Regions from separate parts of the Pseudoalteromonas sp. TB41 genome, predicted to be linked through region 1. Evidence: riboswitches for the same ligand, from Rfam matches in the RefSeq annotation. Region 1 holds a riboswitch; the other holds the start of a gene.
What was found. Region 1 has a riboswitch for lysine ahead of dapA (4-hydroxy-tetrahydrodipicolinate synthase). Riboswitches for the same ligand answer to the same signal wherever they lie in the genome.
Positions count from the first base shown of each region.

Region 2: another riboswitch for lysine. It lies ahead of lysC (lysine-sensitive aspartokinase 3); the one in region 1 lies ahead of dapA (4-hydroxy-tetrahydrodipicolinate synthase).

Region 1 is NZ_AUTH01000023.1:26,442-34,346, reverse strand. It holds gene L641_RS0103965 (YdiU family protein) at 1-956, opposite strand, end outside; gene L641_RS0103960 (DNA-3-methyladenine glycosylase I) at 965-1,663, opposite strand; lysine riboswitch at 1,851-2,030, shown strand; gene dapA (4-hydroxy-tetrahydrodipicolinate synthase) at 2,158-3,042, shown strand; gene L641_RS0103950 (2,3,4,5-tetrahydropyridine-2,6-dicarboxylate N-succinyltransferase) at 3,058-3,798, shown strand; gene L641_RS0103945 (PLP-dependent decarboxylase) at 3,798-5,003, shown strand; gene L641_RS0103940 (succinylglutamate desuccinylase/aspartoacylase family protein) at 5,009-6,130, shown strand; gene L641_RS0103935 (phospholipase A) at 6,308-7,339, shown strand; gene L641_RS0103930 (bifunctional GNAT family N-acetyltransferase/hotdog fold thioesterase) at 7,394-7,905, opposite strand, start outside.
Region 2 is NZ_AUTH01000110.1:113,061-120,965, reverse strand. It holds gene L641_RS0120320 (glutathione peroxidase) at 1-90, shown strand, start outside; gene L641_RS0120315 (2-hydroxyacid dehydrogenase) at 179-1,159, shown strand; gene L641_RS0120310 (sodium-dependent transporter) at 1,255-2,577, opposite strand; gene L641_RS0120305 (4'-phosphopantetheinyl transferase superfamily protein) at 2,744-3,502, shown strand; gene lysC (lysine-sensitive aspartokinase 3) at 3,479-4,870, opposite strand; lysine riboswitch at 4,946-5,121, opposite strand; gene nhaD (sodium:proton antiporter NhaD) at 5,220-6,467, opposite strand; gene L641_RS0120290 (hypothetical protein) at 6,664-7,905, shown strand, end outside.

The sequences.
Region 1 (7,905 bases):
CCCTCAATTAAAGGCGTCATCATTGCCACCGCTTGCTCGTCATCGTCACTGATCAGCGCTATTAGACTCTCTGCTAAGCGGGCACAGTTCCAACTTGCCATGTTTGGCTGATTACCAAACGCATAACGCCCTTGTTTATCAATAGAGCTAAACACGGTATCAAAATCAAACTGGTTCATCATGGCACATGGACCGTAATCTATGGTTTCACCACTAATTAAGGTGTTGTCGGTATTCATTACCCCATGAATAAACCCCACCCTCATCCAACTTACGACTAAGTTAACTTGATTGGTTATCACTGCGGCTAAAAAATCTAAATAACGCTGAGCGCCAGTGCTGTTAATCTCGGGATAGTGTCTTTGAATGGCTAAGTCGGCTAAGTTTTTTAGGCTAGTAACGTCACCTTGAGTGGCTAAATATTGAAACGAGCCCACCCGAATATGACTGCTGGCGAGTCGGGTTACAATAGCACCTGGTTGAGGTGGGTTGCGATAAACGGTTTCGCCACTGCCAACCACGGCTAAACAACGCGTTGTTGGAATGCCAAGCGCGTGCATAGCTTCGCTCATTACGTACTCACGAATAGCTGGACCTAATGCACAGCGGCCATCGCCTCCGCGCGAAAATGGCGTAGCACCAGCGCCTTTTAATTGCAGATCCCAAAGCTGATTTTTATCATCGCTAATCGCACCGAGCAAATGTGCCCTACCATCCCCTAGTCGCGGTGAAAAGTGACCAAACTGATGACCAGAATATCCCAGTGCCACCGCAGAAATCGCTTGGGGTTCATTACCGCTAAATATATTTGCTCGAGAATCGGCACTCACCTGTATATTAAATTGCTTAGCTAGGGGCTCATTCCATAACAATAACTGTGGCGCTGTCACCTTGGCTGGATGATCGCTAATTGCAAACCCCTCACCAATGTCGGTATACCTTGGCACTAATTTCATGTTTAATCCTATTGTTTTTGGCTGATACCTACGCGATTGTCACCGACACCATAAGCGACAATTAAGCTTAGCTCTTGCATGCTTAAGCCGCTTTGCTGCTGCAGTTCATTAAAGAATGCCTGCGCCGCACTTAGTGACTTTTTAGTTTGTAATCCGCCATCTATAATTTTATGGGCACGCAAATAGCTTTCTACGTCTCTTGAAAGTAAAAAAGTATCTTTTCCTAAGGCGCGCAGCGCATAAGGGCCGGTATTACCACCAAGCCTTGCACCATGCTTTTTTAAATACGCCCACAAGCCAATAATATCTTCACTTGGCCAGTTAGCAATAAACTCACTAAAGCTGCCGTATTGCTCTGCAACTTCGTGGATCATATACGCATTTTCAGTAATAGTTTTTACTTTTTTATAGTTGCGTACAATCCGCTCATCACTGGCTTTTTGCTCAAGCATATCCGGTGGCATCATCAATAGTTTTTCAACATTGAAATCCCAGAAAACCTCTCTAAATCCGGCCCACTTACTGTTGATCACCGACCAATAAAAACCACTTTGAAAAACTTTCCGAGTAAATTCTTCTAGCCAATCATCATCACTTAATGTGACGAGTTGCTTTGTTGATAAAGGTTTTGCGAGTAACAACTTAAGCATTTTTTCAGAGCCCTTTCGCTCTACCGCTCGCTTATAAATATCACTAAATTTTTCCATCTGCTTAATACCTTACTTCGACAATAGTACTAGTGTACGAGAAAAGCAGCTAATACGTAATAACTGTCAATCAGGATGAATCTATCTATATTTAGTCACTTGACACCTAGACGGCTAAAGTGGTTTAATCGCCACACTTACCCTATTACATTGTATTTGCTGATTGATTTTTCAATAGCAAGTGCAAAGGGCTGGAAGAGGTGCGTTATTCAGGTAGCGTATGTTAGGAGCGCAAACTCCATTGAGCATACGTGAGGGGAATTAACGCCGAGAGGTAACACTTTTTTGTGAAAGGTTGCTTCGGGCGACTAGGCTGAATCCTAGCGACTGTCACCAATAACATATTTGGTGGAGAGCTTCTGGTCTTAGTATAATAAGGCCGTGCGCCCTATTATTTAAGCCCATTCGCTCTTCGAATTATAAACACATTCAAAGAGTCAGGCATCCTAAATACCCGCCAAAAACTCGACGAATGCCCTATAAGTTCGTGAGAGATGATCAACAACTTCAATATTAACAATTTCCATTTATGGACTGCGCTGATCACCCCATTTGATCAAAATGGCCTAGTTGATTACGCAACCTTAGACACCTTGGTGGCCGAACAAGAAGCCGCTAACAATGGCATTTTACTGCTAGGTAGCACCGGCGAAGGGTTAGCCCTTACCCTCAAAGAACAGCAAGCCATCGTAGAGCATGTCTGCCAATTACAGCCGAGCGTCCCCCTTATGGTTACGGTAGGCGGTAGTAACTTAAAGCAACAGCTTGAATGGGTTAATTACTGCAACCAGCTGCCTATCCATGGTTTTTTACTCGGCTCGCCTTTGTATGCCAAACCCGGTGCAGTGGGGCAAACGCATTGGTTTGAAAGCTTACTCAATGCCAGTTCTCATCCTTGTATGCTTTATAACGTACCAGGACGTAGTGCGGTTAGCATTCCCATTGCAACCATTGAAAACCTCAAACAACATAAAAATTTATGGGCACTGAAAGAAGCCAGTGGCTCTATCTCTCAATTTGAAGCCTATCGACAAGCAGCGCCTGAACTAGCCATTTTTAGTGGTGACGATGCCCTCATGCCTTATTTTGCCCAAGCAGGTGCAAAAGGTTTAGTGTCGGTTGCAGCCAATGCATGGCCAGTGCAAACCCATGAGTTTGTAAAGCGCAGTTTAAGCGGCCAACACCCTAATCTTTTTGTCCAGTGGTCTAGTGCTATCAATAGCTTATTTTCAGTAGCCAACCCTATCCCAGTCAAAGTGTTAATGCATTTACAAGGGCGTATTGGCAGTCCGTATTTACGCCCACCTTTAACACACCTTGAGCTGACACACACAGATGACATTTCATCGGCAAACAACACCATTTTATCTTGGCATTAAATACAGGTTTTTATAATGAACTGGTTAGAACTATTAAATAATTTAGAAACGGGCGCGGTTCGCGCAGCAACACAAGACGAAAACGGCCAATGGCACGCTAACGTAGAAGTAAAGCAAGGCATTTTAGAAGCCTTTAAAAACGGTCAAAACACCGAGTTTGCTGGCGGTTTTGTTGATAAACATAACTTAGCGCCGCAAAGCTTTGAAGCCACAGCAGGCGTTCGCATGGTACCCGGTGGTTCAAGTGTGCGCCGTGGTGCACATGTTGCCAAAGGCACTATTATTATGCCACCTGCGTACGTAAATATTGGTGCATTTATTGACGAGGGCACTATGGTAGATAGCCACGCGCTCGTAGGGTCGTGTGCTCAAGTAGGTAAAAATGTGCATTTAAGCGCAGCGGTACAATTAGGCGGAGTACTTGAGCCCATTGGTGCCAGCCCTGTGGTCATAGAAGACGATGCATTCATTGGTGCAGGCTGTGTGATTGTTGAAGGCGTGGTAGTTAAAAAAGGCGCGGTACTTGCCCCAGGTGTTCGCTTATCTGCAACCATCCCTGTTTATGACTGCGTAAATGAGCGCCAGCTTGATAAAGGCGAAGCAATCCCTGAATACGCGATTGTGATCCCTGGATCTCGCCCTGCGTCAAACGATTGGGCGCGCGAGCAAGGCTTAAGCATGTCGTGTGCGTTAATTGTTAAATACCGTGACGAGCAAAGTGATGCGTCATTATTGCTTGAAGAGGTTTTACGTTAATGACCTTTTTGAGCACGCCCGTTAAAACCGCTATTGATAAGCTAGCAACTGAGCTTGATACGCCCTTTTTTGTTTATGATCTTGATTCACTAAACACACATTTAACGCGTTTAGTGGCACAAACCGAGGTAAAACTCTGGTATGCAGTTAAAGCGAACCCGTTATCTAGCGTGATCCAACGCTTAAATAACGCTGGTTTTAACTTTGATGTCGCCAGTAAAGGCGAGCTTGAGCAAGTCCTTGCTCAAGGAATTAACAGTGAACGCGTGCTCAACACGGGGCCTGCAAAAAGCCCTAAACAAATTAAGCACTTTATTGCGCGTGGCGTGCGTACCTTTGTGGCCGAAAGTCTCAATCAGGTACGTTGGCTCAACGAACAAGCGATTGCTCAGCAGTGCCAGTTGCAGGTTTTATTAAGGGTACAATTACGCTGGCCCGAGGGTGATAAAAACCCGCTAGGGGGCGATAGTCTTACTCCATTTGGCTTAGGGTGCGACGAGTGGCAGGCGCTAAATACCAGTGACTACTGTGCACTTAATTTTGACGGTCTGCATATTTTTCAGTGGGGCAACATGCTTAGCAGCGACAAACTCGCTGAGCTGTGGACACAAATGATTACGCCGTTAAGGCAACTTGCTGAGGATTTAAATATTAACCTCAAGGTGCTGGATTTAGGTGGTGGTTTAGGTATTCCCTATACGCTTGATACGCCCACTCTAAGTTGGGATGCACTCATAGAGGCGCTTGCAAAAATTAAATGCGATGCGGGGGTTACTGAGCTATGGATGGAACTAGGTCGCTACGCTGTAGGCGAATGCGGCCACTACGCCACACCTGTTGTTGAGCGTAAACTAAATTACGGCCAACAACAGGTGATTATGAGCGGCGGCATTAATCATTTATTGCGCCCTGCGGTCACCAGTCAAGATTTCCCTGCGCGTTTATTACGAGATTCAAACGCAGCAAATCAAGCAATGAGCCTATACGGCCCCTTATGTACTGCACTTGATTGCTTAGGAGAGCACCAATTACCCAGTGATTTAAATGAGCAAGACTGGCTAGTATTTAGTCAATGCGGTGCCTACGGTTTTACCGAAAGTATGCCGTACTTTTTATGCCATGAGCTGGCCGGTGAATATGTTATCCACAATGGCGTATTGAGTTGCGTGCGACAAGCAGAAGATGCAAGCCACTACTTGAGATAAAAAAGATGAATAACACCATAGCTATAAGCCAAGAAAACATTGTAGTTGGCGAAGTCGCAAACGGACTACCACTGACTATTCCTGTGTATCGTTTAAAAGGCGATGGCACCGGCCCAAGTGTGTATGTACAAGCAAATATGCATGGCGCAGAAGTGCAAGGCAACGCGGTAATTTACCAATTACTTGAGCAACTAAAAACACTTAATTTAAAAGGTGATATTACCTTAGTTCCTTACGCTAACCCCATTGGCTGTAATCAAAAGTCGGGGGAATTTACCCTTGGCCGATTCGATCCCATTACGGGGACTAATTGGAATCGCATGTATCACTGCAATAATAAACTGGCGACCCAGTTTGCACAGCAGTTCAGCGATGCCGATGATAAGATTCTGAAAACAGCCTTTAAAGCCGCGTTAATTAATGACGTTGAGCAACAACTCAACGGCCCTGATTATCGTTTAACAACGGGGAAACGGATTGCGCTAAACTTACAAAAATTGGCGCATCAAGCAGATATAGTTTTAGATTTACACACCGGCCCTATTTCTAGTCAGCACTTATATTGCCCTGAGTATGCGACCGATAGCGCGCGTTACTTTAATATTCCCCATGTGCTGGTTATTCCTAATGCCTTTGATGGCGCAATGGATGAAGCAAGCTTTTGTCCATGGTGGCAGCTTAGTGAGCAACTTGCTCAGCAAGGGCGTGAATTTAACGTGCAAGTTGAAGCCTTTACGGTAGAGCTTGGCAGCCAAGAAAAAATCGATTTAAGCGCGGCACTAGACGATGCCAATAGTATTTTAAGTTATTTAAATCATAAGCAAGTATTTGTTGATGCCCCCTACAAGCCAAAATTGATGACAAGATATGGCTGCCAACTAAATGATTATATTGCTTATTACGCCCCCATGGGTGGCATGGTCGAATACCTAGCACCTCTTGGCGGGCATGTTAAAGCTGGAGAACCCATTGCTAAAATACTGCGCATGGAGCGCTATTTAAGCGAACAACCGCTGCAAACTCTAAGCTTTGATCTCGATGCAATTGCGATATTGCATTTTGCCTCAGCGAGTGTGAATCAAGGTACCGAGCTGTATAAATTTTTTACTAACGTCTTTGAGCTTTAGCTCACCCCTTCTCATTGCGTGAGAGTTAGCTAGTAAACAACTAGTTACACAGTAAAAGCGACTTAGGTCGCTTTTCTTTTTAAAGTATTAAAATTCAGGAAAAATTCACCGTTTATGTGTTAAAAAGGCGCTATAATTAGCAAAATACTGACTTCCCTCACTTACAAAGGAATTATAATGAGTTGGCGCCATTGGATACTACTTTCTACATTACTCAGCACAACCGTTGTCGCTGAAGAAACAGCGAATAACGAGCAAAACAATGAACTTGAGCTGGTAAAGCAATGTATTTTAAATGAAGTGATCGGTGGAGACGGTAAGCAAACCCTCGATCAATTACGTAAAAAGTGTTCTGCCGTTGAAGAAAGCAAGCAGCTAACGGCTATCGACAAACGCCAAGCCCGTGAGGCGGTTGGTAAAAAAAATCGTAATGTAATTACCCCGCATAAACGTAATTATATTTTACCTGTTTCTTATATGTCGAACCCAAACACTCGCCCGTTTGATGGATTTGCAGAGTTAACCGATAAAAAAGATGGCGACCCACTTGATAACCTAGAAGCTAAATATCAGCTATCAATTAAAGTGCCTTTGTATGATGAGTTTGCTGACTCAGACCAGGCGATATTTTTTGGCTTTACTTTGCAGTCATACTGGCAAGTATATAACGACGATATTTCTTCCCCTTTTCGTGAAACCAACTACGAGCCAGAAGTATTTTGGATTAATTACTTAGATCCTGAAAACGTTTTATGGGGCGATGAAATGGCAATAGCCATTGGTATTTCGCACCAATCTAATGGTCGTAGTCAGCCAAACTCGCGTTCTTGGAATCGCATTTATGCCGATTTCATTTGGGAAAAAGACGGCTTTGTATTTAGCTTTAAACCTTGGTATCGCATTCCTGAAAACAAAAAGCCTGCGCCGTTAGATGCACGAGGTGACGATAACCCTGATATCTATAAATACATGGGTTACTTTGAATTTGGTGGCGCGTATCGCTTTCACGATCATGAATTTAGTTTTATGACTCGCAATAATTTAAATTCAGATAACCGCGGGGCAATTCAGCTTGATTGGTCATTCCCATTATGGGGAAGAGTTCGCGGCTACGCACAATATTTTAATGGCTATGGCGAGAGCTTGATAGACTATAACACCGATATTGAACGCTTTGGTGTGGGTATATTACTGACAGATTTACTGTAAAAATGCTTATAAAAAAAAGCCAAGCAACTCGCTTGGCTTTTTCGTTTATTCTTATTATTTTTTAACCACAAACTGCCCTTCAAATTGAGCAACCACCTCGTCACTATCAAAAATGGTTACCGGCACTAGGTAACTTGCTTTACCCGCATCTTGTAACTCATTTAAGTTCCCTTTACAGGTTTGAATATTCACACAGCCCTTAGGGTCAGTATTCAGTGGCTTTAAATACTTAATGTTGGCATCTGCTAACACGATATTCCCTTCAAGCCCGGCTTCTTTTAATGCTAAATACGTTGCACCCCAACCCGTTAATGTAGCTAGGCTATAAATAGAGCCTGCAAACATAGTGTTGTGTAAATTTAAGTTAGCATTTAAATCTGCACGAGTAGTAAATTGCCAATCTGTGTAACTTTCAACTTTTATTCCCATTGCATCACTAATGGGGATTGATTCACGCCATGTGTTTTGCAGTACTTGAGTCCAATTTGGGTGGCGAAACCAACCTGGTTCACTCGGTTTGAGCTTAACCATTTTATAATGCTGTACATCACCATAAGCCAAATGTG
Region 2 (7,905 bases), on a different contig from region 1:
CATAATGTAATAACAAGCTGCTTAGAATCAGTGCCCGTTATAAAACCGACGACCGCTCGTTTAGGAGTCCGTTCGGCTGTATTAAAATAATCCTGTCGTAATTAAAACAACAAGAGTGAAGCATCTATAGTAAGAATAGTTTATGGTAATAAAATAATTGATTACTTGGAGCTAGTTAATGGATATTGCTTTTTTTAGTGCTCAGAAATATGAGCGACCTTTTTTTGAGCAAAGTTTAAATGGCTTTTCTAACATCACTATTACTTATTTTGAGCAAAGTTTATCGGCGCAGACGGCAATATTAGCTAAAAACTTTGACGCTGTGTGCGTATTTGTAAACGATACAGTAGATAAAGCAGTGATTGAGCAACTTGCCACATTGGGTGTTAGCGCTATTTTATTACGCTGTGCGGGGTTTAATAACGTTGATTTGCCTGTTGCCAAACAGCATAACCTCAGCGTATTACGCGTACCCGCCTACAGCCCTGAGGCAGTAGCGGAGCATTGTGTTGCCCTTATGCTTACCCTCAGTCGTAAAACACACAAAGCTTATAACCGCGTGCGCGAAGACAACTTTGATTTAAATGGCTTACTTGGGTTTAACTTACATAACAAGACCATAGGGATTATAGGCTGCGGTAAAATAGGCTTGGCACTGTGTAACATTTTAAATGGTTTTGGCGCTAACGTTTTAGTGTGCGACCCTTTTGCAAAACCAGGCAATTACACTATTACCGATTTAAATACCCTACTTGCCCAAAGCGATATAATTTCACTGCACTGCCCGCTGAGCGAAGACACGCATCATTTAATCGATGACGCTGCATTTAATAAAATGAAAACCGGGGTCATGCTCATTAATACTTCTCGCGGTGCACTGGTAAACAGCCAAGCGTGTATTAAAGCACTTAAATCACAAAAACTGGGGTACTTAGGGCTTGATGTGTACGAACAAGAATCAGAACTGTTTTTTAAAAACCACAGTGACGAAATAAATCAAGACGATATATTCTCTCGTTTAGTGAGTTTTAGAAATGTGTTAATAACAGGGCATCAAGGCTTTTTTACTCAAGAAGCTCTAACCGAAATCGCTAATATAACATTACAAAATGCAAACGAGCTTGCTCAAGGGCAAACGCTAACCAATCAAGTATTGTAATATCAAGTCATTTAAAATGTAAAAAGCGAACTTTCGGGTTACTCCCAATAGTTCGCTTTTTAAAACGGCATTTTTAAATTCGCGTTTAAAAGTTATTAACCAAACGCTACATTTGCAAATACTAAGGTCATAAGTACAGGACACACAAAACGAATGTACTGAGCAAACCAATAATGTGCACCAGAACTTGCTTGATGAAGCTTATTACCACGCTGCCATAACCAGCCCACTGTAATAAAATAAAACAGTCCCATCAACGGCAATTGGTATTGGGTAAATACCATAATCACTAAACCAAATAACCAATCAAAGTTTAAAATAATGGTACTGGCACAAATAAGCACAACAGCACTGACTGCCCAAGTTGCTTTGGTTCTATCTACACTGTGGTTTTCAACCAAAAATGCCACAGGGATCTCAGTTGATGAAATAGTTGAGGTAACTGAAGCTATCGACATCAATACAAAAAATAATAAGCCAACCAATAAACCAATTTCACCCATAGTGCCAAATAGCTCAGGTAATATGGCAAAAATAAGTTGCCCCTCACCAATTAGTTTACCGTTACTAAAGACTTCAACGCCATTGTACTGGGCAACATAAATAGCCGGAATTATTAATAAGCCCGCCAAAAACGCCACGCTGGTATCAAGTAGCGCAACACTTGCGGTTAATTTTGGTAAGTTAGCTCCGGGTTTTAAATATGAGCCGTAAATCATCATACAGCCTACCCCAAGCGACAACGAAAAGAACGCTTGCCCCATTGCGGCAATAATTAAATCAGGGTCGAGTATTTTACTAAAGTCAGGCACTAAATAAGCAGCAAACCCTTCGCTTGCGCCATCTAACGTTGCAATATAAATAATAAGCCCAATAAGGAGAACAAGTAATAGCGGCATTAAACGGCGTGACCAGGTTTCTATTCCCGACTTCACCCCTTTTAAAATAATACTGGCGGTTAAAATAAGCATAAGCGGCGTAAAAATAAAATTACGTAACATAGAGTCGCTATGTAAAAACTCACTCAAGCTATGCAAGCCAAAAAAGCTACTTATAGGCTCTATAGCGTAGGAAAGCATCCAACCGGCCACAATTGAGTAAAAACTTAACATAACGATGGCACCGGCAAGGCCAATATAGCCTGCTGCGGCTCCCACTTTAGGGGCATGATCTTGCCATGCTTGGCTTAGCGCTTTAACAGGGTTAGCTTGGGCTTTGTAACCTAAATACAGCTCGGTGTATAAAGCAGGTAACGCCAGCAAAAAAATAACGATAAAGTAAACCAGTAAAAATGCGCCGCCACCATGATTAGCAGCCTGCGTAGGAAAACCCCATATATTACCTAAACCTACCGCTGCACCGGCTGCTGCCAATACAAAACCTAGTCGACTTTGAAAACCATCACGCACTTGTGCCATACACCTACAAATCTGTTATTATTTTAACGAATGCGAATTAAACCATATTTAAGAGCCACTGAGTAATAAAAATGTACTTAGCGCTCACAACAACTAACAACCGCTCACAAACTATCCAGCTTTGGGTAATAAATATGTAATCGGTCGTCATTTATAACGAGCAATGATGAGTGTAACTTACTTTGAAAACCAGCTAGCAGTCACGCCCGCTTTAGCAAATAACAGCCATTGCATTGCGTTGCTTAACGCGACCACCCTCAATGTGGGTGAATTTGATTTACCCCACTATTTAAGCCCTTTTGAGCTCAATGTTATTAATCGGCGTAAAAATCCACAGGCTAAACAAGAATATTTAGCCACACGTTTAGTGCTTAAATACCTAGTAAAGACCACTTTTGCTGCTTATTCCTGCGTAAAATCGTGTGATATTAGTTCTGAATTTAACCCCGATAACAGTAAATTAGAGTTACATATTAAAAATACAACAGACGTGATCAGTTGCTGTATTTCTCATTCTCATGGTTTTGTAGGTGCAGCGTTAAATGTAGCATCAACTCAATTTGGCTTTGATATTGAAAAAATTAGTTTAAAGCGCCCTTTTATTAAACTCGCTAAACACTTTTACCACCCAGCCGAAGTGAGCTTAATAACCGATACAGATAATATAACAGCTCAAGCACATCATTTTTTTAGGATTTGGACATTAAAAGAAGCGCTGGCTAAAGCCACCAGCCGCCCCATTGCTCAATTATTAAGCCCTAATGTGTTTAACGAACTTAATAACACTCAGCTTACAGCTTGTAGCAATACCGTGGTTGGAGCACATAACGACATGTTTGATATTAGCGTTGTGGCAAAAAAAAGCACCGACTGGCGGTGCTCAATAATAACTATTAACGATTTACGCAGCGCAATCACTTTCTAGTAATCGACTATGAATCGCTTGAACCACTGCATCAGACTCGCTTTGCTCAACTAAAAAGCACAAGTTATGTTTACTTGCACCATGGCAAATGAGTCTAATATTAAAGTCACTTAATACTTTCATTAAATTCATTTCATGTTGGCGCAAAACAATTTCAGAGCCAATTAACGCTACCAGCGTTAAATTGTTTTCAACCGATACATGGCAAAATTCAGCGAGTTTATCTAAGCACTCTTGATCTAGCTCTGGGCGTGATGCATTAGGCGCATTATCAAGGGTAATTGCTACACTAATTTCAGAGGTGGTAACCAAGTCTACCGAAATATTACATTCACTTAAAATAGTAAATATACGGGCTAAAAAGCCACTGGCTAATAACATTTCTGGGCTTTTAAGAGTTAATAATATTTGGTTTTTACGTTGCGTGACCGCACGAATACCTGGTAGCTGCGATTTTTCACGTTCAATCCAAGTACCACCACGCTCTGGCTCTGTGCTTGAGCCAACAAACACATTTATATGGCTGCGACTGGCTGGCAAAATTGTAGCCGGATGCAGCACTTTAGCGCCAAAAGTGGCCATTTCTGCCGCTTCATCAAAGCTTAAACGCGCAATAGGAGTGGCTTTTACACACAAACGAGGATCGGTGCTAAAAATACCCACTACGTCAGTCCAAATATGCACACTTTTAGCGTTAATAGCCTCAGCAAGCAGTGCAGCGCTATAATCTGAGCCGCCTCTACCGAGCGTGGTCGTTAAATTGTTTGCATCGCTACCAATAAACCCTTGGGTCACAATAACGCTATCATCAAGCAGCGGAATTAAATGTGTTTTAGCGGCTTGCGCTGTGGCGGCCACATTTGGTGTTGCTTTACCAAATTGGCTATCGGTTTTAAGCACCTGGCGCACATCAAAACGAGTGGCATTTAAACCCTTTAATCTTAGTACTTGGGTAAATAAGTACGACGATAAACGCTCGCCAAAGCTAAGTAGCTCATCGAACTGCTGCTCAGTATTGAGTGTTTGTGCTGCCAACGTTTGAAATGCATCAAGCGTTTGATTAAACCCAAGGGCTAAATCCTCATCTAACGACAGGTCATTTAAAATAGCCTGCTGAATCGCAAGGACACCATCAATATGCTGTTGGCGTTTAGTGGCTTCAATACCCGCTTTGCAAAGCTCCACTAAATGATTGGTCACTCCGGCACTGGCGCTTACTGCAACAATACGTACATTTTTATCGTTTACGATAATTTCGCTACAACGGCTCATCGCCTCAAAGTTAGCAACGCTGGTGCCACCAAATTTGGCAACAATGTAATCTGATTTTGTGCACTGTGAACTTTGTGGCACTGGTTGGGTAGTCATTTCGTCTCCTTTCGCGGCATCCAAACCGCAATAAAACAAGAAGAACTTGGCAGGAAATAAAGATAAGAAAAATCTACTGCCAGAAGCTCTCCACCTAATAAATTGGTGACAGTTTTGAGGATTCAGCCCCATAAACCGAAAAACAATGGTAACGACCCATTATTTTCCTCGGCGAGTACTTCCCTCCTTAATGGTCGCAGGCTGTCGTTGCCTCACATTAAGTACCTAAGTATCGCACCTCTTCTAAATGTATTATTAACCTGAGGCTAATAAAACAAAACCGCACTAAGAGTGCGGCTTTGAAAGTTATCGTTTAGACGTCTAGCTGTCAAGTCGTTTTACTATAAAATCAAATAAAACTACCCATTAAGTAAGAGCCCGCATAACCAAAGGTGTAACACAGTAATAAATACAGCGATAAGCGAAGGTAACTTGCAAACGTCAGCTCTTTTACCTTACTCATAGCAATAATACCAGCCGCCGAACCAATGATCAGCATTGAACCACCCACACCGGTTGCATACGTAAACGACAACCAATGCTGTTGACTCATTACAATGTCGGCTTTTAGTAACGCAGCCGTTAGTGGCACGTTATCAACACCTGCAGATAAAATACCCATTAAGTAGTTAGCGTACTCTGGCGCCATCACTGTATACAGGTTTGTAAATTGGCTTAGCACGCCCACTTCTTTTAATGCGCCAACAAGTAATAACACACCTACGAAAAACAGTAAGGTGTCGTACTCTATGTCACGTATAAAGTCGATCATATCTTTATTGATATCTTTTTTGCGCATTAAAAATTGTGCGACTAAAAACATAATAGACAGGCCGAGTAAAAAGGTAAGTAACGGCGGCACACTATATAAAACACTTAAAGTAAGGGTAGAAATAACGGTAGTGAAGAAAATAACAGCGATAGTAATGTCGGTTTTTTCAATGCGTTTAAATTTAGTCTTTTTAAACTCTAACTGCTTGTTCATACCAATTGATAATAAAGTAGCCAGTAATAATACGCTTAATAATGCAGGCACAATTAACAGTAATAAATTGCTAATTGTTACTTTACCATCAAGGAAAATCATAAGTGTGGTTACATCACCTGTGATAAGTGATACACCCCCTGAGTTCACTGCAAATACAATTAAGGTGGCGTACTTAACTAGTTTTTTGGCTTCAAGCTTTAATGACATTATAACAGCCAAGGAGATCAGTGTAGCTGTTACGTTGTCGGAGATAGATGAAAATACAAATGCAAAACACCCTACCAAAAACATTAGCTTTCGTTCACTAATGCTGGTTGGCATTATCCGGTTCACAACATTTTCGATGAGTCCTTTAGAGTTTAAATAGGCGACAAAGGTCATTGCGGCCATTAAAAACAGCCATAAAGAAGCAATTTCTAAAATATTGTGGTCTAGGAGGGTTTGAATCGTTTCGGGGCTTTGCCCATTAAGAGGAAAAATAAAGGAGATAATCCAGCAAAGTGTACCAAAAAATAACGTCGTTTTGGCTTTGTTAACGTGGATCACATCCTCAATAACGATAAGCAAAAATGCAATCGCTATCAGCGTCAGGATAATCGAGGAAACCATGATATTAAACAACCTTCGGGGTTAAATAAAAATTGAAACCATGTAAAAAATATACCCACAAACTCTATGTGCCTATATTCGGCGCGGATACTATCACTAAGCGAGTGTAAAAACTATTATTAAATCGTCGCAAAAACGAATACCATATAAGTTCGAGAAATATAAAATAACGAATACCAGGATGTTGTAACGCCTTATGATCCCAGCTAAAAAGCTACTTAATACCCTCACTGAGCATTGGGGTGTATTAGAGCTATTATTTAAACGCTTTAAAATGGCCGACTTTAGTATTAAAGATTTACAAAATGCCATAAAACAAAAGCAACCGACATGGAATAATGAGCGCATTTATAAAGAAACCAATCGGTTATTAAATCAAGAAATTATTATTCCGCTGGCTAAATCGTCACAACTAGAAATTAACCGTGCTATTGCTGACTTTGCTACCTTTTTACTGCAAGAAGAGCATTTAGGCTTAGCACAAGAAATAAGCGTATTGGTTGATGATTTGGCCCGTTTAGGTAATCGGCTATCTAATGCCGGTGAAATGGAAGATTTTGATGATTTACGCCGCTTTAGCCGCATTATGGATGATCGGGTTCGTAAAATAATTAAGCTGTTTTTACATAACGAAAACGCCATTTTAAATATTGTTGAGCAAGCCAAATCAAATAACGCGGTGCAATCGCTGCAAAAGCGCTACAAAGCTGTCATAGAAGCGTTTGATGAATATATAGAACCCATGCTAGAAATGGTCGATATTAGAGGCGACTTTCATGCCTGCTTTACCCTTATTGAGCAACAAATTAGCACCCAAATAGAACATATTGAACGCTCAGGCAAGGCGTACAGTGATAAACGTATGCTTGAGCAATTGCGTACCCGAATTCTAGAAATGCACTTAGTTGGCCGGATAAGCTTACGTAAAAGTGCCGATATGCTTATGCCACTGCGTGAAGAGTTGCGCCGTAATAACCTTGTTACCCGCCAAGTAGCAAAAGTATTAGGGCTAATACGTAAAAATGGGGTAGATAATATGCTCAGCGCCGTGCAGCCACATTTTGTAAGCGATGCGCAAAAGTATTCATTGGGTCAACAGCGCCATATAGTAGCCTACATGGCAAGCCTGGCTGAATTTGAGCATCATGAATATCAGCTACCAGAGCAAAACGATGTGCCTGCGTTTGTCACGCCAAACATTCCTGACTATCACGATGTAAAAGCGCAGTTTGCAAAACGCTTCAAAAAGCAGCGTAAAAAACCACAGCCTCTGCTGCAATTTTTAGACGAAAGCTACCCAGAGCTTGAAGCCGATGAAATGCTGTTTTTATATCAAAAGCTAGTGAGCGATACCACCCTACACATTAGCCAAAGCGATAAAAAAGCCCGCGTTAACATTGCAGGCCAGCACTTTTCTTTGTACCCCTTTAATTCAGAG